Regions from separate parts of the Vreelandella hamiltonii genome, predicted to be linked through region 1. Evidence: predicted binding sites of a transcription regulator. Region 1 holds the regulator's gene; each other region holds the start of a gene.

Evidence for each region. Region 1 encodes PhoB, which activates phosphate uptake and scavenging genes when phosphate is short. Its sites were predicted from a motif close to TGTCATANNNNTGTCANA; they were not measured.
Region 2: the regulator PhoB is predicted to act here: its motif matches at 5,856-5,873, upstream of phnC (phosphonate ABC transporter ATP-binding protein).
Region 3: the regulator PhoB is predicted to act here: its motif matches at 3,400-3,417, upstream of IE061_RS08195 (bifunctional metallophosphatase/5'-nucleotidase).

The regions. Positions count from the first base shown of each region.
Region 1 covers NZ_BMXO01000005.1:187,766-197,434, reverse strand. Annotated here, with positions in the region: gene IE061_RS07755 (NAD(P)/FAD-dependent oxidoreductase) at 58-1,242, opposite strand; gene IE061_RS07750 (chorismate--pyruvate lyase family protein) at 1,330-1,902, shown strand; gene ubiA (4-hydroxybenzoate octaprenyltransferase) at 1,940-2,830, shown strand; gene phoB (phosphate regulon transcriptional regulator PhoB) at 2,927-3,616, shown strand; gene phoR (phosphate regulon sensor histidine kinase PhoR) at 3,619-4,914, shown strand; gene IE061_RS07730 (hypothetical protein) at 5,232-5,543, shown strand; gene cysZ (sulfate transporter CysZ) at 5,823-6,569, opposite strand; gene phoU (phosphate signaling complex protein PhoU) at 6,639-7,364, opposite strand; gene pstB (phosphate ABC transporter ATP-binding protein PstB) at 7,395-8,207, opposite strand; gene pstA (phosphate ABC transporter permease PstA) at 8,201-9,610, opposite strand; gene IE061_RS07705 (ABC transporter permease subunit) at 9,610-9,669, opposite strand, start outside.
Region 2 covers NZ_BMXO01000004.1:101,666-111,334, reverse strand. Annotated here, with positions in the region: gene IE061_RS06315 (ester cyclase) at 1-35, opposite strand, end outside; gene IE061_RS06310 (zinc ribbon domain-containing protein YjdM) at 93-428, shown strand; gene IE061_RS06305 (haloacid dehalogenase type II) at 497-1,192, shown strand; gene IE061_RS06300 (LysR family transcriptional regulator) at 1,342-2,202, opposite strand; gene IE061_RS06295 (phosphonate dehydrogenase) at 2,196-3,206, opposite strand; gene phnE (phosphonate ABC transporter, permease protein PhnE) at 3,216-4,046, opposite strand; gene phnD (phosphate/phosphite/phosphonate ABC transporter substrate-binding protein) at 4,056-4,925, opposite strand; gene phnC (phosphonate ABC transporter ATP-binding protein) at 4,922-5,767, opposite strand; gene IE061_RS06275 (ester cyclase) at 6,018-6,407, opposite strand; gene IE061_RS06270 (zinc ribbon domain-containing protein YjdM) at 6,507-6,854, shown strand; gene IE061_RS06260 (LysR family transcriptional regulator) at 7,311-8,204, opposite strand; gene IE061_RS06255 (YbfB/YjiJ family MFS transporter) at 8,352-9,578, shown strand; gene IE061_RS06250 (glutathione S-transferase family protein) at 9,578-9,669, shown strand, end outside.
Region 3 covers NZ_BMXO01000006.1:90,132-99,800, forward strand. Annotated here, with positions in the region: gene ugpE (sn-glycerol-3-phosphate ABC transporter permease UgpE) at 1-571, shown strand, start outside; gene IE061_RS08190 (sn-glycerol-3-phosphate import ATP-binding protein UgpC) at 574-1,626, shown strand; gene IE061_RS08195 (bifunctional metallophosphatase/5'-nucleotidase) at 1,657-3,288, opposite strand; gene IE061_RS08200 (glycosyltransferase family 4 protein) at 3,465-4,628, shown strand; gene IE061_RS08205 (phosphatase PAP2 family protein) at 4,591-5,130, shown strand; gene IE061_RS08210 (sodium/glutamate symporter) at 5,223-6,668, shown strand; gene IE061_RS08215 (entericidin A/B family lipoprotein) at 7,564-7,695, shown strand; gene IE061_RS08220 (YqiA/YcfP family alpha/beta fold hydrolase) at 7,703-8,215, shown strand; gene IE061_RS08225 (DUF6435 family protein) at 8,322-8,498, shown strand; gene IE061_RS08230 (ChaN family lipoprotein) at 8,502-9,431, shown strand.

The DNA of each region.
Region 1 (9,669 bases):
TTGTTGGTAACCCACCCCAGCAGGGCTTATTCAGCCTAGTCGTGAAGGCGGCGAAAATCAGCCTAGCAGGGCAGGGACAGCTCTGGAAAGCTCCACTTTCCTTCTCACGCAGCCCCCTGTCAACGCAAAACCAATCAAACGACCGTCTTTATCTTCCGCCAGCGCCGTCAAATCCTGCCCATGACCCTCCACTCGCCAGTGCTGCGGTGTGCCCACTGGCGGGTAGGCCACCACCGGGAGCAGAGGCGTTTTGACGATGATCGGCCAGGCGCCGAAGCTTACCGGGGTAGGCGAGCCGCCCAGCGTGGCCGCCAGCGCTTTGGCGCTGGCTTGCAGCGGCTGAACGTACATGGCGTTCACGCCGTCGATGCAGGCCACGTCGCCCAATGCGTATACGTTGGGCTGGTGAGTACGAAGCAGCCGGTCCACCTCGATACCGCGGGCGCTGACCGCGAGTCCGGCGGCCTCGGCCAGCGCCGTGCGGGGCGCCAGTCCCGTGGCCAACAGGACGATGTCCACCGTATGGCGCTCGCCGCCGTCGAGCTGCAGTACCAGGTCGCGGTCGGCATTCATGGATAGGCTGTCCAGCGTGCGCCCCAGTGCCAGTTGCATGCCTGCCGTTCGAAAGGTTTCGGCCAAGGCATGGCCCAGCGGCTCGGGCAGCAGGCGCGGCAGCGGGGTGCTCTCTGGCGCCACCAGGGTGACGTGGTGGCCGCCCGCATGGAGGTCGTTGGCGAATTCGCAGCCCACCAGGCCCGCGCCAATGATCGCCACTCGGCTTGGCTGGGCGAGCGCTGCATACAGGCGGCGGTAGTCATCCAGGTCGTTGACCGTGAAACAGCGCCCTTTCAGCGCACTGGGTATCTGGAATGGCGTGCGCGGGGCCGCGCCGGTGGCGAGCACCAGGTGCTCGTAGCGGAGCAGGGTGCCGTTGTCCAGGCGCAGCATCTGGTGTTCCAACGCCAGTTCGACGACTTGCGTGTGGGCCATGAGCTGGGCATTCAGTTCGTCGGCGAGCGCTTCTGCGCTGCGCTGCGCCAGCTTTTCGGGGCTCAACCGCTTGGCGAAGCCCGTGGACAGCAGCGGTTTGCTGTACTCTTCGCCACGGTCGGCGCTAACCAGCGCGATGGTGCGAGAATCTCCCTGGTGGCGCAGCGCTCGCGCCAGGCCAATACCGGCCATGCCAGTGCCGACAATGATCAGCTCGGCATGTGGGGATTCGCTGAAGTGTGAATCGGGCATATCGTTATCCGGGGGTAAGGAACAAAAGCCTGCCAAGCCATCATGTTACACTAGCCTTCTTTCCAATTGACTGCTCTGGAGGCTCAGGTGACGCTCGTTGAGTTGCCACGCCCTGCGTTTTCGCTACCCCCCCACTGGCGGCCGGTTGCCGCTGCGCGGCCTGCCATGAGTGCGGCCTGGTGGCAATGGGTGGCCTCGACCGACTCCCTGACGGCGCGCCTGATGGCGGCCGGAGCGCCGAGCCAGTTCCGCGTACGCCTGCTGCGTCAGACCATTGGCCTGCCGTTTCAGGACGAAGCCATGGCGCTGGGAATCGCTCCACGTCGCCATGCCTGGCTACGCGAGGTGGCGCTGTGCATCGACGGCACCCCCTGGGTGGTGGCGCGATCGGTGGCACCGCTGGAGCAGCTGCAGGGCAAAGGCCTGGGGGCCTTGGGCGAGCGTTCGCTGGGCAGCTGGTTGTTTCAGCAGCCGGACCTGGTGCGCGGGCCGTTGCAGGCCACGGTGTCGCTCCCGCGCTTCACGGCGTGGGGTGCCCCCGCCAAGGGGCGTAGCCAGTGGGGGCGTCGCTCGGTCTTTCAGCACGCGGGGTTGTCGCTGCTGGTTCAAGAGTATTTTTTATCGACCATGGCCGATGCGCTGAGCCTGCCCTCGCGCTAGGCTATTCTGGAGTTTCTTTCACGAGGTAAGCATGAGCATGGACCGTTCTCTATTGCGGCCAACGGGTTGGGCCCGGCTGGCAGACTTTCTTCAGCTGATGCGCCTGGATCGGCCCATTGGTACCTGGCTGCTCATGTGGCCGACGCTCTGGGCGCTGTGGGTGGCTGCAGAAGGGGTGCCGGGTCGCTCCGTGCTGATCATCTTCATTGCCGGTGTCTACGTGATGCGTGCTGCGGGCTGCGTGGTGAACGACTATGCCGACCGCCATGTGGATGGCCACGTCAAGCGTACTCGCCAGCGCCCCATGGCCACGGGACGCATCAGCGAAACCGAAGCCCAGCTGCTGTTCGTGGCGCTGGTCGCCGCTGCCTTCATTTTGGTGCTGCTGACTAACTGGTTCACCGTGCTGCTGTCGGTGGGCGGCGTGCTGCTGGCTTTCGTGTATCCGTTCATGAAGCGCTACACCCACTTCCCGCAGGTGGTGCTGGGCGCGGCCTTTTCCTGGGCCATTCCCATGGCGTTTGGCGCGGTATTGGGCCACGTGCCTTTGGAAGCCTGGCTGCTGTTCAGTGCCAACCTGCTGTGGACCGTTGCCTACGATACCCAGTACGCCATGGTCGACCGTGACGATGATCTGAAAATCGGTATCAAGTCGACCGCCGTGCTGTTTGGCCGTGCTGACCGGCTGATCATCGGAGTGCTGCAGGCAAGCGTGCTGGCCCTGCTGAGCTGGGTCGCGCTGCGCGTTGGGCTAGGGGGCTTTTTCTGGCTGGGGTTGCTGGGCATGGCGGCGACGTTCGCGTACCAGCAGTGGCTGATCGTCGGGCGCGATCGAGACCGCTGTTTTCAGGCCTTCCTGAACAACCACTGGTCGGGTCTGCTGGTCTTTGCAGGTATTGCCTTGAGCTGGTGGCCGGTAGCGGGCTAAATTGACTGGGTGTCATGGAACTGTCATCAAGTCATGGTGTTATCGTCACACGCATGTCATTGAACTTTCCTGAATAGAGCACCGTGAGGCCCTGGAATGACCGCCAAGACCGTACTGATCGTCGATGATGAGGCGCCGATCCGCGAAATGATCGCCGTGGCGCTGGAAATGGCTGACTATCGCGTGCTTGAAGCGGACAACGCCCAGGATGCCCACGCCATGGTCGTCGACCACCAGCCTGACTTGCTGCTGCTGGACTGGATGATGCCGGGCACCAGCGGCATCGAGTTGGCCCGTCGGCTGAAGCGCGAAGAAGCCACCGCCGAGCTGCCGATCATCATGCTGACGGCCAAGGGCGAAGAGGACAACAAGATCCAGGGCCTGGAAGCGGGTGCCGACGACTATATCACCAAGCCCTTTTCCCCCCGTGAGCTGGTGGCCCGCCTGAAGGCCGTGCTGCGCCGTGCCACGCCGCGTGGCGTGGAAGACCCCATCGAAATCAATGGTCTGCTGTTGGACCCGGTGAGCCACCGGGTCAGCGCCCATGGCAAGGCGCTGGAAATGGGGCCTACCGAGTATCGTCTGCTGCAGTTTTTCATGACCCATCAGGAGCGCGCCTACACGCGCAGCCAATTGCTTGACCAGGTATGGGGTGGCAACGTCTACGTGGAAGAGCGCACGGTGGACGTGCATATTCGTCGTCTTCGTAAAGCGCTGGGCGAGCCTCATCAAAATCTGATTCAAACGGTGCGCGGTACTGGGTACCGGTTCTCTGCGCGAGTGTAAGCGTGCGCCTGTGGAGCCGTGAGATCTGGCGCATCATCTGGCTGGCCCTGTTGGGCCTCTGCCTGGGATGGCTGGTGGATTACCCTGGCGCCGGGCTGGCGGCGGGGCTGCTGTTTTGTCTGGTCTATCATCTGCGCCAGTTTCGAGCGCTCTTCCTTTGGCTGACGCTTCACCCCCACGATGAGCCCCCGGCGGCCAAGGGCATGTGGGGGGAGCTGTTCGACCGCCTCTATCGCTACCAGAAAAGCCAGCGCATTACCCAAAGTCGTTTACGGGCGACGCTGGCGAGAATCCAGGAGTCCTCCGAAGCCATGCGCGATAGCGTGGTGATGCTGGACCGCCACGGCGACCTGGAGTGGTGGAACAGCGCGGCCACCGACATGCTGGGGCTGCAAACCGCCCACGATCGTGGCCAGCACATCACCAACCTGCTGCGCGATCCTCGCTTCATCAGTTACTTCAATGCCCGCGATTACAGCGAGCCGCTGACGCTGACCTCGCCGATCGACGAGCGGCGCATCCTCCAGTATCAGATCACTCTGTACGGTGATGACGAGCGGCTGGTCATGGCCCGTGATATTACGCGTCTGCACCGCCTGGAGCAGATGCGGCGTGACTTCGTCGCCAACGTCTCCCATGAACTGCGCACTCCGCTGACCGTGCTGTCGGGCTACCTGGAAACCTACGGCGACCTCAAGGAGCTGCTGCCTCCCCGCTTGGGTAAAGGAATTGTACAGATGGAGGAGCAGACGCGGCGGATGCAGAACCTGGTCAATGACCTGCTGCTGCTGTCACGGCTGGAAATCGACCAGGGCGGCGACGATCACCAGACGCTGGCCGTAGGCCCCATGCTCGACAGCATTCGCCGAGACGCTCTGGCGCTCTCGAGGCAGCAGCACAGTGTGCAGGTCATTCTAGAGAGCGACGCTGGCTTGATCGGCAGCGAGCAGGAGCTGCGCAGCGCCATTTCCAATCTAGCCTTCAATGCCGTGCGCTATACCCCGGAAGGCAGCCAGATCACGCTGCGCTGGTCGGTGGCCGCCAACGGCAACGGGTGTATCGAGGTCGAGGACGATGGCGATGGCATTGATCCGGTGCATATCCCCCGCCTGACCGAGCGCTTCTATCGAGTGGATAAAGGGCGCAGTACGGCAACAGGAGGGACGGGTCTGGGCCTGGCCATCGTGAAGCACGTGCTGCTGCGCCACGAGGCACAGCTCAACGTAGAGTCACACCCGGGCGAGGGAGCTGCCTTTCGCTGTGTGTTTCCTGCCAGACGCGTTACCGGGCCTGCTTGAAGGCTCGACTTCACTGAATCCCCCTCTCTTTTGCATAACACCTGTATAAGTGTGCCATATTGGCATAGAACTCTGGTCACACCTCACTCATGTGTCATTTTTAACCACTCAAAGGCGTGGTCATGACCCCCTGAGCCCATGCTTTATACCATTCTTTTTTTTTAAATTATTGATAATAAATAATTTTTTTATTTTTTGGCATCCGTGGCACAACGTATGCAATATTCAAGGCAAGGAAGATTACCGCAGGAACTGGTAAGACATGAAGTCACTCTTCCTTAACTATGCGGTATCAACAGCGATCGAGGAGGCGGAATATGATGTCCAAGGAACTACTCAAGAAAGCTGGTATTTTAGGTGTTTCTTTTGGCCTGATGGCAAGCCCACTGGCATTTGCAGACACCACGGATCACTCATCCATCGACCAGAATCAGGATGTAACCGTCGAAGATGAGCCCATGAACACACAGTCTGGTACGGCTGAGCCCGGTAGTTACGACACAGAAGACCTGACCACCGATCACGGCACACAAGGTCCTGATGTAGTAGATGAGCCAGAGTCTACCAACATGAGCGGCGGTGCCGAGTACACTCCGGAAGATGTGGTAGAAGAAAATAGCGGCAGCTAAACGTAACAATTCTTTGCAAAGCTGAAAAAAACTCTTACGCTTAGGAGTGAGCAAACTGAGGGCAAGGATGTCCCATAGCAAGGATGCTCACCGATTCAAGGATGAGTCAGAAAACGGTCAAGACACTGGTCAGGGTAAATTCCAGGGTTGGAGTCCCGCAAACGGAGAGGAAGCCAGCAGTCAGTATCGTTCATAAGTAAGAGTGGTCGAGACCCCGCCTAGCGGGGTCTAATTTTTTGTGCCTGCTATATGGGCGGCCCTGTGATGAATGGCTCTGATTCAGAGCGCCGAGCCTGCCGCCCTATCCCGCGTGTCCGGTGTGCCACGATAGTGGCGGTCCCACATGAGGACTGCGCCTGCGACGGCGCCTGGAATCAGGAACAGGTTGGCCAAGGGGATCCAGGTGATGAGCATGACCAGCCCGCCATATGTCATGCTCGGCCACCAGCGCCGTGAAAGCCTGCTGCGCATCTCCTTGAACGACACTTTGTTGTTATCCATCGGGTAATCCAGATAGGTAATGGCCATGACCCAGGCAGAAAAGAGCGCCCATAAGGGAGGCGCCAAGACGTTCAAGCCGGGAATCCAGCTGAACAGGAACAATACGGCCATGCGCGGCAGGATATAGCTCAGCTTGACCAGCTCTCGACCCACGGCGTCCAGCGCCGTTTTGGCCAGCCCTCGGTCATCCAGCGGTTCGCGCCCGGTGGCCTGGCGCTCTACCTGAGCCGCCAGAAACCCATAGAAAGGCGCTGCGATCAGGTGAGTCACCAGGGTGAAGCTAAAAAAGATCACCACCAGCAAGCTGATGAAGAATAGCGGCCAGATCAGCCACGACAACCACTCCAGCCAGCCAGGCACCATGGCCATGCTGCTCTCCAGCCAGCCCGAAAAGCGTGTGAAGAGCACGTAAACCATACCCGTATATACGAGCAGATTGACCAGAATGGGTAGAAAGACATAGCGCCTTAGCCCGGGCTGATACACCAGGCGGGTGCCTTGGCCCAACGCGTTGAGTGCATTCACGCGACATGACTCCCTAAAAAACGCCCAGATGATTATCTGGGCGTATTGCAGGAGGGTTTGGCGGGCAGGTCAAGATTTTTTCATGACCTTCTGTTCCAGGGTACTGGGATCGCTGTGGCGAATATCCAGGCCTTTCACCAGGTACACCACGTATTCCGCCAGGTTGTTGGCGTGGTCGCCCACCCGTTCCAGGGCGCGCAGTACCCACATGATGCTCAGCACCGAACTGATGGAGCGCGAGTCTTCCATCATGAAGGTCATCAGTGAGCGCATGGCGCTGCCGTATTCGTCGTCTACCGATTCGTCTTCGCGAACGACCTGCATGGCCAGCTCGGTATCGAAGCGGGCGAAGGCGGTCAAGGCGTCACGCAGCATCTTGCGCACGTGCTCGCTGATATGGCGAACTTCTACCAGACCGCGAATGCCACCGCTGTTTTCACTTAACAACAGCGCATTGCGGGCAATCTTGCTGGCTTCGTCGCCGATTCGCTCCAGGTCCGATGTAGCACGGATGACCGCGAGCACTAGCCGCAGGTCCGATGCCGCCGGCTGACGGCGAGCCAGCACCCGGGTGCATTCGTCGTCGATTTGCAGCTGCAGGTCGTTGACCTGACGGTCATTGTCGCGCACTTTTTCCGCCAGGCGGCTGTCGCCCTCCAGCAGAGCATGCACCGCATCCTGCACCTGCTTTTCCACCAGACCGCCCATGGCCATCAGGTGGGTCTTCAGCTCTTCCAGCTCCTGGTTGAACTGGCGAGAGATGTGTTGGCTGTGTGTCTCGCTCGTGATATCCATTGAGCACTCCTGACGTATCGTCGATGGGGCCTAGGTCATGCGGCCGGTAATGTAATTTTCGGTGCGTTGTAGACGCGGGTTGGTGAACACTTGATCCGTGGGCCCATACTCGATCAGTTCACCGTTGTGCAAAAAGGCCGTGTAGTCGGAAACCCGCGCGGCCTGCTGCATATTGTGAGTCACCAGCACCAGGGTGAGCTGGGACTTCAGGTTGCGTATCAACTCCTCGATCTTGAGGGTCGAAATCGGGTCGAGGGCCGAGGCGGGCTCGTCCAGCAGCAGGACATCCGGCTGAACGGCCAACGTCCGGGCAATTACCAGGCGCTGCTGTTGCCCGCCGGAGAGCTGCCAGGCCGAACGGTGCAGGCGGTCCTTGACCTCATCCCACAGAGCGGCCGATGTCAGCGCCCACTCGATGATATCGTCGCGTTTGCGTTTGGGCAGGCGCCCTTGCAGGCGCAGGCCAAAGGCCACGTTTTCGTAGATCGACATCGGGAACGGGTTGGGCGTCTGAAACACCATCCCTACCCGCCGTCTGAGTTCGGTCACGTTCATGCGTGGCGCATGAATGTCCTGCTCTTCCAGGTAGATATGGCCATCGTGGGTCACGGACTCGTTCAAATCGTGAAGCCGATTGATTGCCCGTAGCAGCGTGGACTTTCCGCAGCCCGAGGGGCCGATGAACGCGGTCACTCGGTGACGAGGTACGTCGAGCGTCAGGTCACGCAACGCCGGTTTCCCCGCATAAGCGAGGTTGAACTGGTGGATGCTCAGGCACCGGGCGTCGGCTGAGAAGCGCGTCACCGGCGGTTGAGCAGTGTTGGCGGACGATAGCGCTAGCATTCGTTTCCTCGTTGACGCCTCAGATAATGACGCAGAAATATGGCAGTTAGATTAAGCACCAGCACAATCAGTACCAGCAGGAGCGCGGTGGCAAACACCAGGGGGATCGCGGCCTGTACGTCTTCACCGTGAAACGCTGTATCAAATAGATGATAGCCGAGGTGCATGAACTTGCGTTCGAGGTGCAGGTAGGGAAACTCGCCGTCCAGGGGCATTTGCGGAGCCAGCTTGGCGACGCCCACCAGCATCAACGGGGCCACTTCGCCAGCGGCCCGCGCCACGGCCAGAATCACCCCGGTCAGCATGGCGGGCATGGCCATGGGCAGCACGATGCGCGTGAGCATCTCCAGGCGGGTTGCCCCCAGCGCCACGGCCCCTTCACGTTGGGCATCGGGAATGCGTGCCAGGCCCTCTTCCGTAGCCACGATCACCACCGGCAGGGTCAGCAGTGCCAGGGTCAGCGATGCCCACAGCAGCCCGCCGGTACCAAAGGTCGGTGATGGCAGTTCGTCTTCGAAGAACCAGCTGTCGATGGAGCCGCCGATGCCGTACACGAAAACTCCCAGCCCAAATACGCCATATACGATGGAGGGCACGCCAGCGAGGTTACGGACCCCGATACGCACCAGATGGGTCAGGCGGTTCTGGTGGGCAATTTCGTTGAGGTAGATGGCCGCCAACACGCCAAAGGGGGTGACGATCACGGACATGAGAATCACCATCAGCAGCGTACCGAAAATGGCCGGCCATACGCCGCCCCCGGTATTGGCCGCGCGCGGCCCCTCACTGAGGAACTGCCACACGCGCCCGCCCCAGGCCGCCACCTTTTGGTGCCAGGCCATGGCGTTGGGGGTTTGCAGGCGGGTGATCCCCGCCAGCGGCTGAGGCTGTACCCTGCCATTGGCTTCCAGCAACAGCTGGGCGTCGGGGCGCTGGTTTGGCGGCAGCATCAGGGCTTGGCGCACGAACTCCATGGCCGCCTGCCCTTCAAGCCGCTGGCCTTCGCTTTCGACGGCATCCAGGCGGCCAAGAAAGTCGCCCCAGGGGGTGCGCTCCAGGCGTATCAGCTCAGCGGGTTTAGTGATCTGGGCAATTTGATCGACGGCCAGCCAGCGCCAGCTGGCACCCGTGAGGTCGCGGTTGCCGGTAAAATAGAGCCGCTCCATGCCCTGGGCATGGGGTAGCGGCACCTCGCGCACCGGCTGGCCGATCACCGTTTCGCCGCTGTGCAGGGTGACCTCCTCCAGCTCGGCGGGCCAGAAGTGACCTAACCCTTTGGTGGTCAGCAGTACCAGCAAAGCGCCGAGCATGAGCAGCGAAAGGGCCACGCTACCCGCACACAGCCAGGGCCACAGCCGGTTGCCCGCCGTGTTCAGGCGAAAGCTCAGCGCTCGCCAGCCCATCAGCGTGCACCTCCCAGCCGCTGGTAACGCCGACGCAGGCGCTGGCGCACGACTTCGGC
Region 2 (9,669 bases), on a different contig from region 1:
AGCCCTAGACTGGTTGGCGTGCGGGCATTCGCCAAGGGTAAGCAGGCTCAGTATCATACGCAGTCTAAACCAAGCCAAAGAAGTTATCGTTTATGTCATGCCCACCGTGCCCCCATTGCCAATCCGAATTCGTCTATCAAGATCAAAGCCTATTCATCTGCCCCGAATGCGCCCACGAATGGAACCCTGCTGAGGTTCAGGCGGAAGACACCGTCACGGTAAAAGATGCCCACGGCACGCTGTTAGCGGAAGGCGACAAGGTCACGATGATCAAAGACCTCAAGGTCAAAGGCAGCTCACTGGTACTCAAGGTGGGCACCAAAGCCGTGATCAAGAGATTAATGGACAGCAAGGATCACCAACTAGACTGTAAGGTAGATGGCGTCGGCGACATGATGGTGACCGCCCACTTTGTGAAAAAAGCCTAAACCAGCCCAGGATGCTTCTTGCCACCTCACGACGCCGTCAGCAATAACCATCCAACAAGGAGATACGAATGAAAGCCATCGTGTTTGACGTATTTGGCACTATTGTTGATTGGCGATCCAGCTTGATTCATCAGTTCAGGGGACTTGAGAAAGAACTGGGGATCGATCTACTCAGTGAAGAACTGGCTGACCAATGGCGGCAGCTTTATGCGCCTTCCATGGACAGGGTGCGCAGAGGGGAAATCCCCTGGACGGTACTCGATGAGCTGCATCGAGAAAGCTTGGTCAAACTATTCGATCAACAAGGCATAGCGCTAGACGAAGCGACCATTGATCGCGTCAATCACTTTTGGCACCAATTAGACCCCTGGCCGGATGTACCGCTAGGCCTACAGCGCTTGAAAGAGCACGGCATCATCGCCACGCTAACCAACGGTAATGTCTCATTAATGGTCGATGTTGCCCGTCACGCCAAGCTACCGTGGGATATGATTTTTTGCGCCGAGTTATTCGAGCACTACAAGCCTGACCCAGAGGTTTATTTAGGGGCTTGCCGCTTGCTACGCCTGCCGCCGGAAGAGGTAATGCTGTGCGCCGCGCATAATGCTGACCTGCGTGCTGCCCGCGCAGTGGGCATGAAAACGGCGTTTATCCCCCGGCGCACCGAGTATGGGCCCCACCAGAGCAAAGATTTAGAAGCTGAAGAAGCGTGGGATTTTGTGGCTGAAGATCTCGTCGCGTTGAGCGAGCATCTAAGACAGTGAGCCAACAACACGCACCTTAAGCGCACGGCGGCGTTGGTTCGAAAGCGGGTTGGAAAGGGCACGCGGGGGCCGTTTAAAGGCGACACACTCTAAAAGTGTATTCTTCTAGCATCCCGCGTGCACCGCAGTCATCACTAGTCCCTCCCTTCTCACTGACAGATATGACTAACGAAAGTGGAGACTGGTGGTTGCCGTGCAAGCGTCTCCGGGCAGATGACGCTCAGGTTCTTGGCCAGCCCGGCATCACTGACCGGGATAGCACACAAAGTGCCCGCTCGGATCTCCGCTTCGACGCAAGCCGCCAGCACCAGTGATACGCCCAGGCCTGCTTTGACAGCCTGTTTAACCGCTTCGGTACTGCCCAGTTGCATTGAAACCTTCGGGAACGGCCCTCTTTCGCCGAAGAAACTCGCCAGCAACCGGCCCGTACCTGTTCCGGGTTCACCGCCCAGCAGGCTCATTCCTGCGAGGGTTTTCCGGTCTATTTCATGCCATTCCGCACAGGGGTGATCGGGTGAAGTAATTAACACCACGGGCTCCTGTCGCCAATCCATTGCCTGGAAGCCAGATTTCGGGTGCCACCACTCCATCACCGCTATATCCAGCTCGCCGCTAGTCAGTTGTCTAGCAATGTTAGGATTGTTATCAATCACAAGATCCAGCTCAGGTACCGCCGGAATGTTCTTGAACGTGCTCACGTAGGGCTGGAGCATGTAAATACCGATGTTGGAACTTGCCCCTACGCGTAAACGCGTACCGCTAACGACTTCTCGAGCACGCTCGTCCAGTTGCAACATACTAAGCGCAAGCGGCATAAGCGCCAGGGCTGCTTTGGTGGGCTCGCAACCCGTTTTACTGCGGCGTATCAACAGGGCACCTAGCTGTTCTTCGAGCTTTTGAATGTGCTGTGAAAGCGTGGGTTGTGCGATACCGAGAGCTTGGGCGGCGGCCTGAAAACGTCGGTGCTGAACCAGTGTGGTAAAACTTTTCAGCCAGACCAAGTTCAGCATGGAGTTGTCTCAGTGATAGTGGGCGAATTAGCCGCATCCTGAGGGCATTCTCCTTGTAACGCTTGAAGAATGTTGTCGGCAGCACGCTGTTCAATCATCAGCCGCACATCCTGGACGGCAGAGCCAATGTGTGCCGTAAATAGCGTGTTGGGATGTGCTCGCAAGGTGGGGCAAATCTCTTGCGGGCGATCCTCTCGAGCCCAATCTTCCATTTCAAAAACATCCGCTGCGTAGCCGCCTAACTGCCCTGACTCCAATGCTTCCAAAACGGCAGCTTCCTGCACTACAGAACCCCGGCATGGGTTGATCAAAAAAGCGCCTGGTTGCATCAGGGCCAAGCGCGCAGTGTTCATGGTATGCAGGGTTTGTTTATTGAGCGGCAGGGCCAAAATGACAATGTCGGCTTGCCCGAGCAGCTCTTCAAGCGACTTGCGCGCCACGCCTAGCGCGGCCTCCTCAGCAGCGGGCAAGGCGTCTGGCTGAGAATACAGCAAGCTCGCGCCCCACCCCTGGAGCCGTGTTGCCACTGCCTGGCCGATGGGACCCATGCCGACGATACCCACGGTCGCGCCGGCAACCCCCAGCCCATAAAACGTGGGCTGCCATCCCTTGAACTGGCCGGAACGAACGTACTCATCGGCCGCTCGGACATGGCGGATTAGGCTAATGGTTAGCCCGATGGTTAGCTCAGCCGTTGGCACCGTCAGCAGATCCGGCACGAAGGTCAGCCAAACGCCATGACGCGTACAGGCCTCCACATCAAAATTATCGTATCCCTTCAGGGCGGCACCAATAACTTTCAGCTTGGGACAGCCCGCTAGAAATTCCTCGCTGACCTGGTCCGGCATAAACACCATCATGGCGTCTGCGGTTGCCGCGCGGGCCTTTACCTCGGCGGCGGTCAAGGTAGTGGCTGACTGGTTGGTGATCACTTCACAGTGTTGTTCCAGCCTTTCCAACACACTGTTGTGTACCCGGTGGGTAATGAAAACCCTTGGTTTCATTTGATTTCCTTACTTGAATTTCTTACGAAGATGGCCGCTAAGGCTATCCACCATCGTCACCATAACGAGTATGACAATCAGGATGGCGCTGACTTCCTGGTACTGCATGACGCGTAAAGAGCCCATTAGCTCGAAGCCGATCCCGCCAGCCCCCACCATGCCCATCACCGTAGAGGCGCGGAAATTGTATTCCCAGCGGTAGATAGAGACATCAGCAAACTGCGGAAGCACCTGCGGGAGCACCGCGTGCCAATGAACCTGTAATCGCGTCGCGCCAGCGGCATTGGCGGCCTCTACCGGGGCTGGGTCGACATGCTCGATCGCTTCGGCAAAGAATTTACCCACCATGCCGATAGAATGAAGGCCGAGCGCGAGCACGCCCGGTAAGGCGCCAAACCCCACGGCAGCAACGAAAATAATGCCCATAATCAGCTCGGGCACCGAGCGAAGAGCGTTCAGCAGCGTGCGGGTTACGTGGAATACCACGGGGTGGGGCGAGGTATTGCGAGCGGCCAGGAACGCCAGGGGTACGGAAGCAGTGACCGCTATCGCCGTGCCGGCAATGCTCATGGCAAGGGTATCGACCAGCGGCGCTATCCAATCCATGGCGTTGGTAAAGTCGGGCGGTAGGGATTCTCCCATTAGGGTAGCGATGGCAGGCACCCCGTTGGCCAGGGTGCGAAAATCCAGCAGATCTACATACCAACTCGCCAGAAGAACCACTGCCAGCACCAAGCCCGCTTGGAAGAGCTTGCTCCGCCAGCCGCGGGCGTGTTCGTCCAACACGGCGTCAGGAGAAAGCGATGAAAGGGGTGGCGGCACTGTTTTGGACGGATTCATCATGCCCCCTTACATCTTGCCGAAGTCGAGGTTGAGCAGACTACCCATTTCCCGAATCACATCGTAATCGGCGTCCGTGATAACGGCGAAACCTTCGGCTTTTAGGTTGTCCAGAATCTCTTCATCATCGATGCTGATGAAGGCATCCTGGATCTGCTGCTTGAGTTCAGGGTCCAGGTTGGAACGCATCGCCCAAGGGTACTGAGGGTACTCCCCGCTGTGACCCAACACCCTAACCTGGTTGCGGTCTATCAGGCCGCGGTCCATTACGTGCTCAAAGATCACTTCCGATAGCCCGCCTGCATCCGCATTACCATTGGCCACGTTCACCGCCACGGCATCATGGGAGCCAACGAAATGGGCTTCATAGTCCTCGCCTGCTTCCAGCCCCGCCGATTCAAGCAGCACGGTTTTGGGAATCAGGTGGCTTGACGTAGAGGCACGGTCGCCATAGGCCATTTTCATGCCTTCGATATCCGCATAGGACTCAACGCCGGAATCGACATTGGCAATAATGATGGAGCGATAGGTGGGCTTGCCATCCACAATCATGGCGGCAAAGGGTTCGATCTCACTTTTGCTTCTTGCCATCACATAGGAGAGCGGGCCGAAGTAGGCGAGGTCGATGCGACCAAAGCGCATGGCTTCGATCATGGAGGAGTAATCCGTGGTGACGATTAACTCAATTTCTTTCCCAAGGGTACTTTCAAGATACTCTTTCAATGGCTGGTTGCGTTTGATCAGTTCAGAAGCGTTTTCATCGGGGAGTAGCGCGACTTTTAATAGATCCGGATTTGGATCAGGGTCCGCCGCCAAGGCCGGCATGGCGATTCCAAACATAAGACAGATGGCAAAGAAAAAGCTGAATAGCGGTTTCATTGGGCAATCTCCAGTTTTATCGGGGAGGGAGTGGTGGTTTGAGGGTTGGGTTCGGTGGTCTCAGCGGCGTCGGTCACAGCTCCGCGCGTGCCGTGGTAGATCTCGTTCAGGTGGCGTTGCTGTAACTGTGAGGGGGCCGCATCGAAAACGATTTGGGCATTCGCTAACCCGATAATGCGGTCAGCAAACCGCTGGGCATACTCCAGCTGGTGCAGTGAAATAATGGCGGTAATACCATCCTCACGGCATATATCTCGCAGTAGCGTTAGCACTCGCTCAGAGGTTGCCGGGTCAAGGCTGGCCACTGGCTCGTCCGCCAATATCATGGCGGGCTGCTGCGCCAAGGCACGCGCAATGCCCACCCGCTGTTGCTGCCCGCCGGAGAGTTGATCGACCCGGGTAAGCGCTTTCTCGGCCATGCCTACGCGGTCCAGGCAGTGCAGAGCAAGCGCCTGTTCCTGCCTGGGTAGCGGAAACAAACTGCGCCAGGTGCTGTGGTAAGCAAGCCGACCGGTCAGCACATTCTGGAGCGCCGTATGGCGTTCAATGAGCTGATGGTGCTGGAAAACCATGGCGGTTTTGCACCGATGGCGGCGTACCGTAGACCGGGTTTCGAGCGCACCTAGCTCGGCCGAGATCACTTTGCCAGTGCTGGGCCGCACCAAGTGGTTGAGAGAACGCAGTAACGTCGATTTACCCGCACCGGAAAGGCCGAGTAGTACCGTAAACTCCCCTTTGTGGAAATCGACGGTGGTGGGGCGGAGTGCGAGGACATTCCCAGGATATGTCACCCCCATTTTCTCGATGCGGAGCATTAAGTCAGAGGATTGAATAGGCTCCATTGGATCACCTTCTGCAATGTATAAGCTCACTTTATTGTGACTTACAATGCAACGGTAGCCCGCCTAAGTGACAAAGCTGTGTCGTTCAGGTGATAAGTTAATGACTATCCAAGGAGCGCAGGTAGCCAGTCAAACGGCTCAGATAACGCTTCTCTAGACCAATATCGTCACAAAACGAGGCCCACCAAGGCTGGGCGTACCGATCCGATATTCTGCTCTATTCGTTTGTTAATGGAGATAACCACAACGTTTAACCAAGCTGAGCCTCAATCGCGGCTTTATCAATGACCGACCAGACCTCCCTAATCTTGCCATCGCTAAACAGGTAGAACGCGTTTTCGCAAAACGTCACGTTTTTGCCATCCACCGCAAGGCCAAGGAAGCTACCTTTGGGTGTGACATCGAATCGCAACCTGCACGCGACATGGGGTGAATCAACGGCCAAAAGCTCAATGTTAAAGTGAAGATCCGGTATCTGCTCGTAATCGGCTTCCAGCATGGCGCGATAACCATCAAGCCCTAGGCGCCTGCCGTTGTGGTGGACATCGTCATGCACGAACTGGTCAAGGTTCGTCCAGTCTTGATTATTGAGGCAGGTGATGTAATCACGGTAGGTTGCTTCCAGGTCACGTTTGTTCATCCTGGTTCTCCTTTCTTGGGCAGGCGTGAAGGCATTCGCCAAGGGTATACAGGCTCAGTATCATAAGCAGCCTAAACCAAACCACAGAAGTCATCATTCATGTCGTGCCCACCTTGCCCCCATTGCCAATCCGAATTCGTCTATCAGGATCAAAGCCTGTTCATCTGCCCCGAATGCGCTCACGAATGGAACCCTTCTGAGGCTGAGGCAGAAGAGACCGTGACGGTAAAAGATGCCCACGGCACCCTGTTAGCGGAAGGCGACAAGGTAACGATGATCAAAGACCTCAAGGTCAAAGGCAGCTCATTGGTACTCAAGGTGGGCACCAAAGCGGTTATCAAGCGGCTCTTGGATAGCAAGAATCACCAACTGGACTGCAAGGTCGACGGCGTCGGCGACATGATGGTGACGGCCCATTTTGTGAAGAAGGCCTGCAGGAGCCAGTAGGCATCAGTAGCATTTGTTGGGATAGTGGCAGTTATAGGTATTAAGTATTTAAGCCGTGAGTTGGATTCCTGGGCCCAGGCTCAAGCAGATAGCGGAGGCAATCAAAAATATTTAAAAGGACACGCGATGTATTTGCAGAAAATGGCATAAACCGCAACATTCACGGTAACCCAAGGTAACCTATAAAAGTATTTTCTACGTACCTAAAAAAGGTAGTCACCATGTCAGCCACGATGAGCAAAGATGACGCGCACAAGCTAATTGAGCAACATTCCTGTGAATGCCACCTGGGAAGACCTTATGCATGAGATCTACATCCGGGAGACCATCGAAAAGGGCATGGCAAATAGCCAAGCGGGTAACATTACGAGTGTGGCGGATATTCGCAAGAAATACGGCTTGCCTGAATGAATGTGTTTTGGACAGCAACGCTATAGCGTATTGTCGCTACCCCATTCACGACGCAGTCAACTGAAGTTCATCCTCCACCACCGCATCACGCAACGTCTCAGCGAAGCTTGCCAGGGCGGGTGTCCAGGTTTCTGGTTCGGGGGCGACAAAATAGGTATCTATATTGGCGATGGACGCGGGCAGTGCCAGCGTGTGAATCCCGAACCGGTGCTGGTGGGCTTCAACCGTGCCACGGGGGAGCACCGTGTAACCCATTCCGGCAGCAACGCAGCCAAGCATTGCGTCCAGTGAACCAAACTCGAAGATCCGACCTGCATTGACACCCTGGGAGGCCAGCAGCAGCTCGATACGCTGGCGGTAGCTGCATCCCTGGCGAAACGCCAAGAAGGCAGATGTCAGCAGCGCTTGTGAAGAGGGCATCTTCGTCATCGGCGCAGAGCCGACTAATACAAGCTGCTCGCTAAACGCTTTGAGCGAGTGGTAGCGGCCATGCTCGAGCCGACCGGCCACGAAAACACAGTCCACCTGCCCGTTAAGCAACAACTCGACCAACTCAGCCGTAGGCCCGGTCTTGATCTGGATATCAACGTCAGGCTGCGCTGCGTGGTACGCCGCTAGTATCGGCGGAAGGCGCAACGCCGTCGTGGTCTCCATGGCGCCGATGCGCAGCCGCCCACACGCCTTCTCCTGGCCTTTGAACAGCGACACCGCTTCATCGTGGGCCGACAGCATGCGCTCGGCGTACTCCACCAGCGCCAACCCGGCACTGGTAGGGCGAACCCGCCCCGCACGGTGAATCAGCTGTACGCCTAACTCCTCCTCGAGCTTTTTAATGTGGGTGGTCACATTGGATTGCACCGTGTGCAGCTGCTTGGCCGCCGCACCAAAGCTGCCGGTGTCGGCCACGGCCACGAGCAGTCGCAGCGATTTAAGTTGCACGCGCCGTCTCCCTGTCAGGTTATCTATAAACAAGATAGTAGCTATCAAAACTAATCGTTTCTAGAAATAATTCCTCGCGCGTAGTCTGGCGATGTACCAACGTGCTGACGACCCCACCAAAGGGTGGCACAAAAAGGAATTGGCGTGATGAAGCGAACACTCACTACCCACGATCTGCCCGCGCTGATGACAGGCATAATGGCTACCCTGGCGGCGATTGGCATCGCACGCTTCGCCTATACGCCGCTATTGCCTGCGATCATTCAAGAGGGTTGGTTCACCGCGAGCCAAGGCGCTTACCTGGGGGCCGCCAACCTGCTGGGATATTTTATCGGCGCACTCGCCGCCCACTCGCTGAGTGAGCGCTTTTCTCCTCGCATGGTGATGGCCGCAAGCTTCGCGGGTATCGCGCTCAGCTTTGTGCTCTGCGCCGGGGCGGGTGGTTTTCTATGGTTCTTCTTCTGGCGGTTGGTCTCGGGGATTGCCGGGGCCATCTTGATGGTCGTTGGACCCTCGCTGGCGCTGGCAGCCACGCCCCCTGAAAGGCGAACGCGTGTCGGCGCCATGGTATTTACCGGTATTGGCTTTGGTGCACTGCTTTCGGCTTTCATCGTACCGTTACTCCTAGGGTTAAGCCTCTCCGTCACCTGGGGCACGCTTGGGCTGCTGTGTATTGCCGCTGGCCTTTTGTGCGACTGGGGAATAGCGCACTTGGCCTCACCGATCACGGCTAGCCCAAGGGGGAATAGTCCCATACGGGGTGCGGGTGTAAAGATAATCGTTATGTTGGTGGTGGGCGCTTACGCCCTGGATGCGATTGGCTTTGTGCCGCATACCGTGTTCTGGGTGGACTATCTCGCCAGGGAAAACGCCCTGGGCAATCAAGCAGCTTCATTGCAGTGGGGTATCTTCGGGTTGGGCGCCCTGTGTGGGCCGTTCATGATAGGCGCACTGGCGCATCGAGTGGGTTGGCAGGGGGGCTTGATGATCGCCTTTGCGGCAAAGGCCGCCGCCGTCTTACTGCCGGTGTTCTCGCTTGCACTGCTCAGCCAGTCGGTTTCCTCGTTTATGGTAGGGGCTATGATCCCCGGCATTGTGGCCCTCACCTCTGGCCGCCTTGCTGAGCTGGTAGGGCCAGCCGCCCACAAGAAACTCTGGGGGCAAGCCACCGCCGCTTTTGCTGCCGCCCAGGCAGTAGCAGGCTATGCCATGTCGGCGCTTTATGGCACTTGGGGCAGCTACGCGCCACTGTTTGCCATCAGCGGCCTTATCCTCGTCGCTGGCTTTTTGCTGGTGCTGCTTAGCCGTGGCTTACAGCAGCGCCACACGGATCCTTCTGCCCAACAACCTACAAAGCACTACAGGAGTCAATAATGGAACTCTACTTAAACGCAACCTCGCCCTATGCTCGCCTTGTGCGCATCGTATTACTGGAAAAAGGCCTGGCGGACACCGTGACGCTGAA
Region 3 (9,669 bases), on a different contig from region 1:
CAAACTGTCCATCTCGCTGCTGTCCGCGTTTGCCATCGTCTATTTCCGTTTCCGCTTTCGGATGCTGTTCTTCTGGCTGATCTTCATCACCTTGATGCTGCCGGTGGAGGTGCGCATCATCCCCACCTTCCAGGTGGTGGCCGACCTGAAGATGCTCAACAGTTTTGCCGGGCTGTCGATTCCGCTGATTGCTTCGGCCACCGCTACCTTTCTCTTTCGCCAGTTCTTCATGACCATCCCTGAAGAGATGCTGGAAGCCGCCAGGGTGGACGGCGCGGGGCCGCTGAAGTTCTTCAAGGACATTCTGATGCCGCTCTCGATCACCAATATCGCGGCGCTGTTCGTGATCATGTTCATCTACGGCTGGAACCAGTACCTGTGGCCGCTGCTGATCACCACCAACCCGGATTACTACACCATCGTGATGGGCATTCAGCGCATGACCTCCGATGAAAATCCCCAATGGCACTTGATCATGGCGGCCGTCGTGATGGCGGCCCTGCCGCCGGTGCTGGTGATCCTGTTTATGCAACGCCTGTTCGTGAAAGGCCTGACCGAGACGGAGAAGTAACCATGGCCAGCATTACCCTGGAAGGGCTGAAGAAAACCTACGCCGGTAACGTGGCAGCCGTCAAAGGCATCGACCTGCACATCGAAGATGGTGAATTCGTGGTTCTGGTGGGGCCTTCCGGCTGCGGTAAATCGACCCTGCTGCGCATGGTGGCCGGGCTGGAAACCATTACCGAAGGCACGTTGAAGATCGGCGAGCGGGTGGTCAATCGGCTGGAGCCAGCCGAACGGGACATCGCCATGGTGTTCCAGAACTATGCGCTCTACCCTCACATGACGGTCTACAACAACCTGGCCTACGGCTTGAAGAACCGCGGTTTCAAGAAGCATGACATCGACCAGCGCGTGCGCGCCGCCGCCAAAATGCTGGAAATCGAGGAGTACCTGGCGCGCAAACCGCGCAAGCTTTCAGGTGGCCAGCGCCAGCGCGTGGCCATGGGACGCGCGCTGGTACGCGAGCCCTCGGCCTTCCTGTTCGACGAGCCGCTCTCCAACCTGGATGCCAAGCTGCGGGTGCAGATGCGCGTCGAGATCAAGCAGCTGCAGCGTCGCCTGAAGACCACCAGCCTGTACGTCACCCACGACCAGCTCGAAGCGATGACCCTGGGCGACCGCCTGGTGGTGCTGAACGCAGGCAATATCGAGCAGGTAGGCACGCCCATGGAGATTTACACGCGCCCTGCCACGCTGTTCGTGGCCCAGTTCATCGGCTCCCCTGCCATGAACATCCTGCCGTTGGCGTATCTGGCCCCCCAGGATCATGAAGGGATACTGAGCCAGCTGCCGGAAGGCACGGACACCCTGGGTATTCGCCCGGATGACATGCTGCTGACACCGCCTGCCGAGCCGCATATCGCGCTACGAGCCACGCTGATGCTGTACGAAGCAGCCGGGGCCGAAAGCCACCTCTACGTGCATCTGGCCGACCGCCAACAGCCTACGGTACTGAAGACCGCAGGCCAGCCCCCCGTTCAGGAGGGCGAGACGCTCAATCTGTACGTCACCGCCGGTGCTCTGCACCCGTTCAATGCCACCACCGGGCAGCGCACCGGCTGAGCCTGCCGCTTGCCCAGGGCGATGAAGTGACTATTCGTCCTGGGCAATATCCACAATGCGACCCTCGGGCTGATAGAACACCTCGCCACGAGACACCACATGATCACGCAACATCTCCCAATCGGTGTGCCCCACGATGGTATGGCGCCCATCGTCGTGGGCCGCCCCCAGTGCCGTGTGACCATCGCCACCCGCCGCCGTGAAGTTGTTGGTGGCCACGGTATAGGTCTTGTCCGGATCGATCGCCTGCATGGCACCTTCGCGGTTCACCTCCAGGCTGATGAGACGCTCGCCTGCGGGCTGACGGCTGTCGTAGGTGAGCCGCGTGCCTTCGGACACCTGCAGGAAGCCACCGCTTTCGTCCGGCGCATTGGTCAGCGCAATTTCGAAGGTTTCCAGCAGCTCGGCACCAGTGACTTCCAGCAGCGTCAAACGGTTACCGAACGGCTGCACGGCGATCAGGTCACCCACGGTGATATCCCCCTGGGGCAGCGCTTCACGAATACCGCCGCTGTTCTGTAGCGCCATGAGGGTGTCCGGTACCACCTTGCGCGCTGCATGGAGCTGACCGTCGGCAATCAGGTTGCCCAGCGCCGTTTCGTTGGCGCGTACGCTCAGCGCATCACCCTGGCCATGACGAGGGTTGGGCAGCGCCAGAATCGCCTTCGCACCTACCTGTTCGTCACGCAGTGCTTCGATGGCCTCGGTATACGGTGCTAAAAGCTCCAGCGCAGCCGCATCCGGCGTGCGCTCGTCGGTGGCCAGCAGCTCACCGCTGACCTCCTGGACCACGCCATCGGCATCGAAGATCACCTGCATGACCCCCAGATGCTGGCCATACTCACCCGCCTGCCCTACCACGGTGGGCGCTGGCCAGTGCTCGGTCAGCAGCGCAGGCGGGGCGACCCGCGTATGGCTATGCCCCCCGATGATGACGTCGATCCCCTCGACCTGCTCTGCCAGCAGCAGGTCGTTACCGACGCGGGGGTCGCTGTCGTAGCCCAGATGCGTGAGCGCGATGATCTTGTTGACTCCCTGCGCTTCGAGCGCCTCGACCATCGCTTCGGCCGCCTGACGATACTCACCAATGGTGACCTGGCCCGGGCTGGAGATGGCGTCGCTATCCTGGGTGCTCAATCCGAAGATCCCGATACGCTCCCCCTGATGTTCGAGGATCATGCCGTCATAGAGATACCCCGCCTGGGGGTCGGCCGTGATGCTCTCCCCGAGGCGCTCGGCAAACTCGGGAGACGCCGAAAAGTCCAGGTTGGCGCCCAGAATGGGGAAGTCTGCCCCTGCAAAGAACGCCGCCAACGCCTGATGACCGGTCTCAGGGTCACCCAGGTCGAACTCATGATTTCCCGGCACGAACGCGTCGTAGCCCATCAGATTCATGAAGGTCAGCGCGTCCTGGCCCTGAAATTCGTTGAAGTAGAGCGTCCCGGAGAAGATATCCCCCGCATCCAGCAGCAACCCCTCGCCATAGGTCTCCCGGGCCTCGTTCAAGGTGGCCACCAGGGCCGGGTAGGCATCCGTGCGGCCATGCAGGTCGTTGGTGTGATAGATCGTCAGGGTAAAGGTCTCGTCGGCCATCACGGCCGATGACGAGATCATGAGTGCACCCGCAATGGCGCATGGAGTAACAAAGTGTCGTGAGGTCATGGACTGGGTTCCTTTCGTCAGGGTCAAGTCACTTTCCTGGTATATGTAACGATACTTGCTTCCTGCGGCACAAGACAGGGCACATTGCGTGTCATCGCTTGTTCACCTGGCTGTCGCCTCGGTGTCACTGTTGGGCCTCACCATGGCGCTAAACGTGATAAAGGGACGAATCGCTCATGCGACTCTGTATCGTCAGCGAAACATGGTCACCGGAAATCAACGGCGTCGCGCACACGCTGAACCGGCTGTGTCGTGAACTGCTGTTGCTGGGTATCACAGTGGACGTGATACGCCCGGCGCCGCGTCAACCCGGAAGCGCCGCGTGCGCTACTCAGGAACTTCAGGTCAAGCGGTTTGCGCTGCCTAACTATACCGACGTTCAGGTAGGCTTTGCCCGCCCCGGGAAGCTTCAGCGCTTTTGGCAGCAATACCGCCCGGATGCCGTGTATCTGGCGACCCAGGGCCCGCTGGGCTGGGCAGCCCGCCAGGCAGCCCAGCGCCTGGACCTGCCGCTGGTGGCCGGTTGGCATACCAACTTCGACCACTACTGCCAAGATTATGGTGTTGCCTGGCTGGCCAAAGCGACACGACGCTATTTGCGCTATTTCCACAATGGCTGCGCCCTCACCCTGGTGCCTACCCAGCAGCAAGCCGTGGCGCTGCGCCAGGATGGCATCAAAGACGTGCAGGTGCTTTCCCGGGGCATCGACGGCGAGCGCTTCTCCCCTGCCCACCGCGACCTCGCGCTGCGTCAGCAGTGGGGGGTCAGCGAGCATCAACCGGTGGCCCTGTACGTGGGGCGCCTGGCACCCGAAAAGAACCTTTCGCTCCTGCAGGAAACGCTGCAAGCCATGCGCAGCGCTCGCCCAGATATGGCGCAGGTCATCGTGGGCGACGGCCCAGCCCGCAGCCAGCTGCAAAAAGCCTTGCCAGAAGCCCACTTCACCGGATTTGTGGACAAGCTTTCGCTGGCCCGCCACTACGCCAGCGCCGACATGTTCGTGTTTCCCTCGCTGTCCGAAACCTGGGGCAACGTAGTGACCGAAGCCATGGTCAGCGGCCTGGCAGTCGTGGCGTTTCGCCACGCAGCCAGCGCAGAACTGATTCACAGTGGTCATAACGGCATCACCGTGGCGACCGACGATGCGCTGGGCTTTCAACACGCAGCGGTCACGCTGTGCCAGCACCCTGCCGATTACGCACGACTAGGAAGAGTCGCCCGCCTGCGCGCACTGGAACAGAGCTGGTCGGGCATTGCCGAGCAATTTCTACGTTACCTGCACCATGCCCAGGAGGCCCGCCATGCGAGCTCGCCCGCTTGTCGTATTCGATCGTCTTGACCTGTGGGAGTGGCGCTTTTGCCAGCGCGTGACGCATCTCTCGCTCTACCGCCCCTGGCGTCTGACGCTCCAGACGGCCAGCAAACTGGGTGATTGGCCCGTCTGGGTGCTGCTGATTGCAGCTCAGCCGTGGCTGCAAACGGACGGCCTATGGCGCATGTGGCAATACTCACTGATCGCGCTGCTGGCGATCCTGGTCTACAAGCTGGTGAAAACTCGGCTGTGCCGCGAACGCCCTTTCATCACCTATCTAGGGGGCGTCCACTGCGGCGAACCCGCCCGAGACCGCTACAGTTTTCCCAGTGGTCATACCATGCATGCCGTGATGTTCAGCGTCCTGGTGGCCAGCCACACGCCCTGGCTGCTACCAATCGTGTTACCGCTTGCCTTGATCATCGCGATTTCAAGAGTAGGCCTGGGCCTGCACTATGCCAGTGACGTGTTGGCCGGTGCTGCCATGGGCTACGGGTTTGCGTTACTGAGCCTTTACTGGATGGGCTAGGCGCTGTTCGACGCCTGAATGCCATAGCGCTTTCATTTGATTGGCACTACGTTTATCTCATTACCCTTTTCGGATCATCAAGGAGCGATGAGATGACCATGACCGTAGGTGAACTGTTTATCGCGCTGGTGCTCATTGCGCTAGTGCTGCTGGTCAGCAATGCGCTGCGCCTTTGGCTACCCTGGCTGCGCCGCCTGTTTCTTCCCAGTTCGGTGATTGGCGGGCTGCTCCTGCTGCTGCTTGGTCCCGATGTCATCGGGCGCTTCATGCCCACACTGTTCGAAGAAAGCCCCGGGTTGTTCCCCGCTTACGTCCAGGAAAGCTGGTCGGCGCTGCCCGGACTGCTGATCAACGTCGTCTTTGCTGCCCTGTTCATCGGCAAGGCCATCCCTGGGCTGCGCACCATCTGGTTACGTGCAGGGCCGCAGGTCGTGGTGGGCCAGACCATGGCGTGGGGCCAGTATGTGGTAGGTCTCAGCCTTGCTTTGCTGGTACTGGTTCCCATGTTCAACATGAACCCCATGGTGGGGGCACTGATTGAAATCGGTTTCGAAGGCGGGCACGGCACCGCCGCAGGCATGGCCGACACCTTCGCCGACCTCGGCTTTGAGGAAGGCGCCGACCTGGCGCTGGGCCTGGCCACCGTCGGCATCGTTTCGGGGGTGTTGATCGGCACGGTGATGATCAACATCGCGGCACGCAGAGGCGTGGTCAAGCCCACCCGTGAAGAAGATCAGCCGGATGAAAGCCTGCGTGAAGACGAACGCCCCTCTACAGAGGAGTTCAGCGAATTCAAGAAGGATCTGGCACAAGAAGCAGGCACCACCGACCCATTGAGCCTGCATATCGGGCTGGTGGGTATCGCCATCGTGATTGGCTGGCTGCTGCTGACAGGCCTGCAGTGGGTAGAGCAGATGACCTGGGCACGCGACGGCGGGCTGGAAATACTCGCCCACGTGCCGCTGTTTCCCATTGCCATGATTGGCGGGGTGATCGTACAGCTATGTGTCATGCGCTTTGGGCTGGAACGGCACGTATCCACCCGCACCATGTCACGTATTGCGGGCACCGCGCTGGATTTCACCATCGTGGCCGCCCTCGCGACGCTTTCGCTGACCACGCTGGGCGATTACTTCATCCCGTTCCTGCTGCTGGCACTGGCCGGGATTGCCTGGGGCTTGTTCGTGCTGATCGTGATCGCCCCTCGCGTGATCCCCGAGAACTGGTTCGAACGCGGTATTGGTGACTTCGGCCAATCCATGGGGGTGACCGTCACCGGGCTGTTGCTGATGCGCATGGCAGACCCCAAGAACAAGTCCGGCGCACTGGAGAGTTTTGGCTACAAACAGCTGATGTTCGAACCCGTGGTGGGGGGCGGCCTGTTCACCGCCGCCGCGTTACCGCTGATTGCCCAGTTTGGCGCACCCGCCGTGCTGGGATTGACCGCCATACTGACCGTCGGTTGGCTGGCATTCGGATTGCTCTACTTTGGCAGGATGGTGCCCGACCGTGGCAAGGGTCGATGGCAAGGCAAGTAAACATCGGATAGCAAAACGCCCGCAATAGCGGGCGTTTTGCATTGGGACGGATGTCTTGCAAGGGAGGACTTACATATCAGGTGGCATGTCGTCACGCTCTTCCAGGCCCCCTGAAAATGACGTCTTGAACGCCATATACAGGCCTACCCCCGAAAACCCCAAGAAGAGCACGAACATGCATAACATCAATACCATCGCCATAACGCGTGTCCCTGTCAGTGTGCGGCCGTTGCGTTGACGTCTTCTCACCGCTGAAATTTGGTCTACACGACAGGATAGACCAAAACACTGCGCCCATCTGTACCATTACTGTACAGACGCAGGGATGGATTTGTAAAATTATCTAAAATCAGTTACTTGAGAAAACAAAAATAACGCAAAAAAACCATCCCACAAACGCGAGATGGCTGTTTTGCATCGCTGCCGATCCTTGGCCTTGATGGCCAGCACATCCAAGTGCTGGCAAGAGTGAGCAGGCTCGATGTCCCTACACGTCCTTGATGCTTTCTGGGCGTCCTGCCCTCCTTGACTGCCTGTTAGCCTGCCCACACTGTCGATAAAGAAAGGGGTCACTCCCTGTGAACCCGAGGCAGTTCATGCTACTGACCATGATAATGCATCAGCCAGGCCAAAACTTTTAAAAAATAGAAAAGTAAATAAAAAACAAATACATACTAAAATAAATAAACCACCCTGCTATGCCAATCCAGCCCACCGACGACTCGGAACCTGTATAAAACTGACACATGAGACAAATGCGTATAGCGCATTTTTAGCCTGCCAACGCCGTTTGTGTCACACAGTCAGAACGACCAGTGGCGAGCCCTCTCGTTAACGCTTATGTTATACATCGAATGCCCCACTCTCGGGGATGGGCCCCACTGAGGACACGCTCATGAAACGCTCCATGCTGCTTGGCATACTCTTGATGTCGACCCTGCTGGTCATCAGCGGATGTAATACGGTTCGTGGCATGGGTCAGGATATCGAGCGGGGTGGCGCCGCCATTCAGCGCTCGGCGGAATAACCCCATGATGATGACGGTCTTTCTTTCCCACGGCTTGGAGAGCGGCCCAGGCGCCCTGAAGATACAGGCGCTGAAAGGCGTCGCGGAACACGTGGATGACTGCGAGCCCGTGGTCATGGATTATCGCGGCATGAGCGAGCCGGCGGCCCGCTTGAGCCACCTGCGTGAGACGCTGAATGCCCGAGGCGACGACCCATCTCGATGCATTCTGGCAGGGTCTAGCCTGGGCGGCTGGATCAGTGCGGCACTGAGTGCCGAGACGCCCATGCTGGGCTGCTTCCTGTTGGCTCCCGCGCTCGGCATGCCCCGCTACCCGGAAACCTCCCCTTTCATTCAGGCCCGACACACCCATGTGATCCATGGCTGGCAGGACGATGTGGTGCTGCCAGGCCCGGTCATCGAGCACGCCCAGCGCCAGCGGCTCTCGCTGCGCATGGTGGATGACGACCATCGGCTGCACCAAAGCCTGGATGTCATCTTGGCGGATTTCACGCGGTTTCTGGCCACGTGTGCAGCGTGATGCGTCCTCTCCTATTGTTCTGCTTGTTAAATGCTTTGCTTGTCAAAACCTCGACACGAGCCCTTAAAAACTATACAAATAATATACACACGATAGGAGGCAGCTCATGTTCGGACTCTTCAAGCGCGACCCCAAGAAGAAACTTCAACAGGCCTACGAACGCAAGCTCACCGAGGCCATGCAGGCGTCGCGCAACGGCGACATGCGTGCCAATGCCACCCTGACCGCCGAAGCCGAAGCGCTTTTGGAGGAGATCAACCGTTTGAAGGCAGAAGGCCACTAACTCGTGGGTCGTTTGCCAAAGGGAGCGAGCTACCTGATGCTGGCCTTGGGCATAGCGGCACAGGCACAGGCACAGGCACAGGCACAGGCACAGGCACAGGCACAGGCAACAGAAGCATGCCAGCTTCAGGGTCGCTGGTGGCAATCGGGTCAGCCCGCGACGCCCAATGAGGTACTCGGCTTGGCAGCGCAGCGGTCAGTCGTGCTGCTCGGGGAACGGCACGACGCCATGGAACACCACCGCTGGCAATTGCACACCCTGGCAGGCCTGTACGCCCATGAGAGCGACATGGTGATTGGCCTGGAGATGCTGCCCAGAGAAGCGCAGCCGGTACTGGAGCGCTGGGTGGCGGGAGAGCTATCCGAAGAGGAGTTTCTGGAGCAGAGCGACTGGCAGGAAGCCTGGGGGTTCGATCCTGAGCTTTACTGGCCCATCCTTCACTTTGCACGCTTGAACCGCATCCCACTGAAGGCGCTCAACATTACTCCAGCCTTACGCCAGCGGCTGACCAGCGAAGAGATCGGCCACATTCCCCCAAAGCAGCGTTACGGTATACCCGCGCCGCGACCTGCCAATGACGCCTACCAGACTTACCTGGAGGAAGTCTTCGACCAGCATGCCATGGGGCAAGACAACCCCAACATGCTGGAACGCTTCATTCGAGCGCAGCTCAGTTGGGACATTGCCATGGCGCAGGGGCTGGCAGACGCTACCCAAGAGAGCACTCTGGCCGTAGGCCTGATGGGCCTTGGGCATGTCGTGCATGGCCATGGCGTAGCGCACCAATTGGAAGGACTGGGTATTCAAGATACGCTCAGTCTCTTGCCCTGGGAGCTGGAGGAGTGCGCGCTTCCCAACCCCACCTTGAGCGATGCGATCTTCATTGTGCCCACCCCGTTGACCACATCATCACCGGCAGCTAACGGCCCGTGACTCAACACACATCAAATTCATAACGTTTATTAGCTAACTAATAGCATTTAAACTTGTTGCCGCTGCCATGACCCTTTATATCTCGATTCACGATCACGCAGCGCTTCGATATCATACTGTGCGCTTACTCTCCCCGCTTGCTCTTCCCGCTTACCATTCCTTACTCATAAAAGCGTTGACTGTCCCGTTTAATCAGACCTGTATTACCAATTGATTACAATGACGGCCGCTCATACGG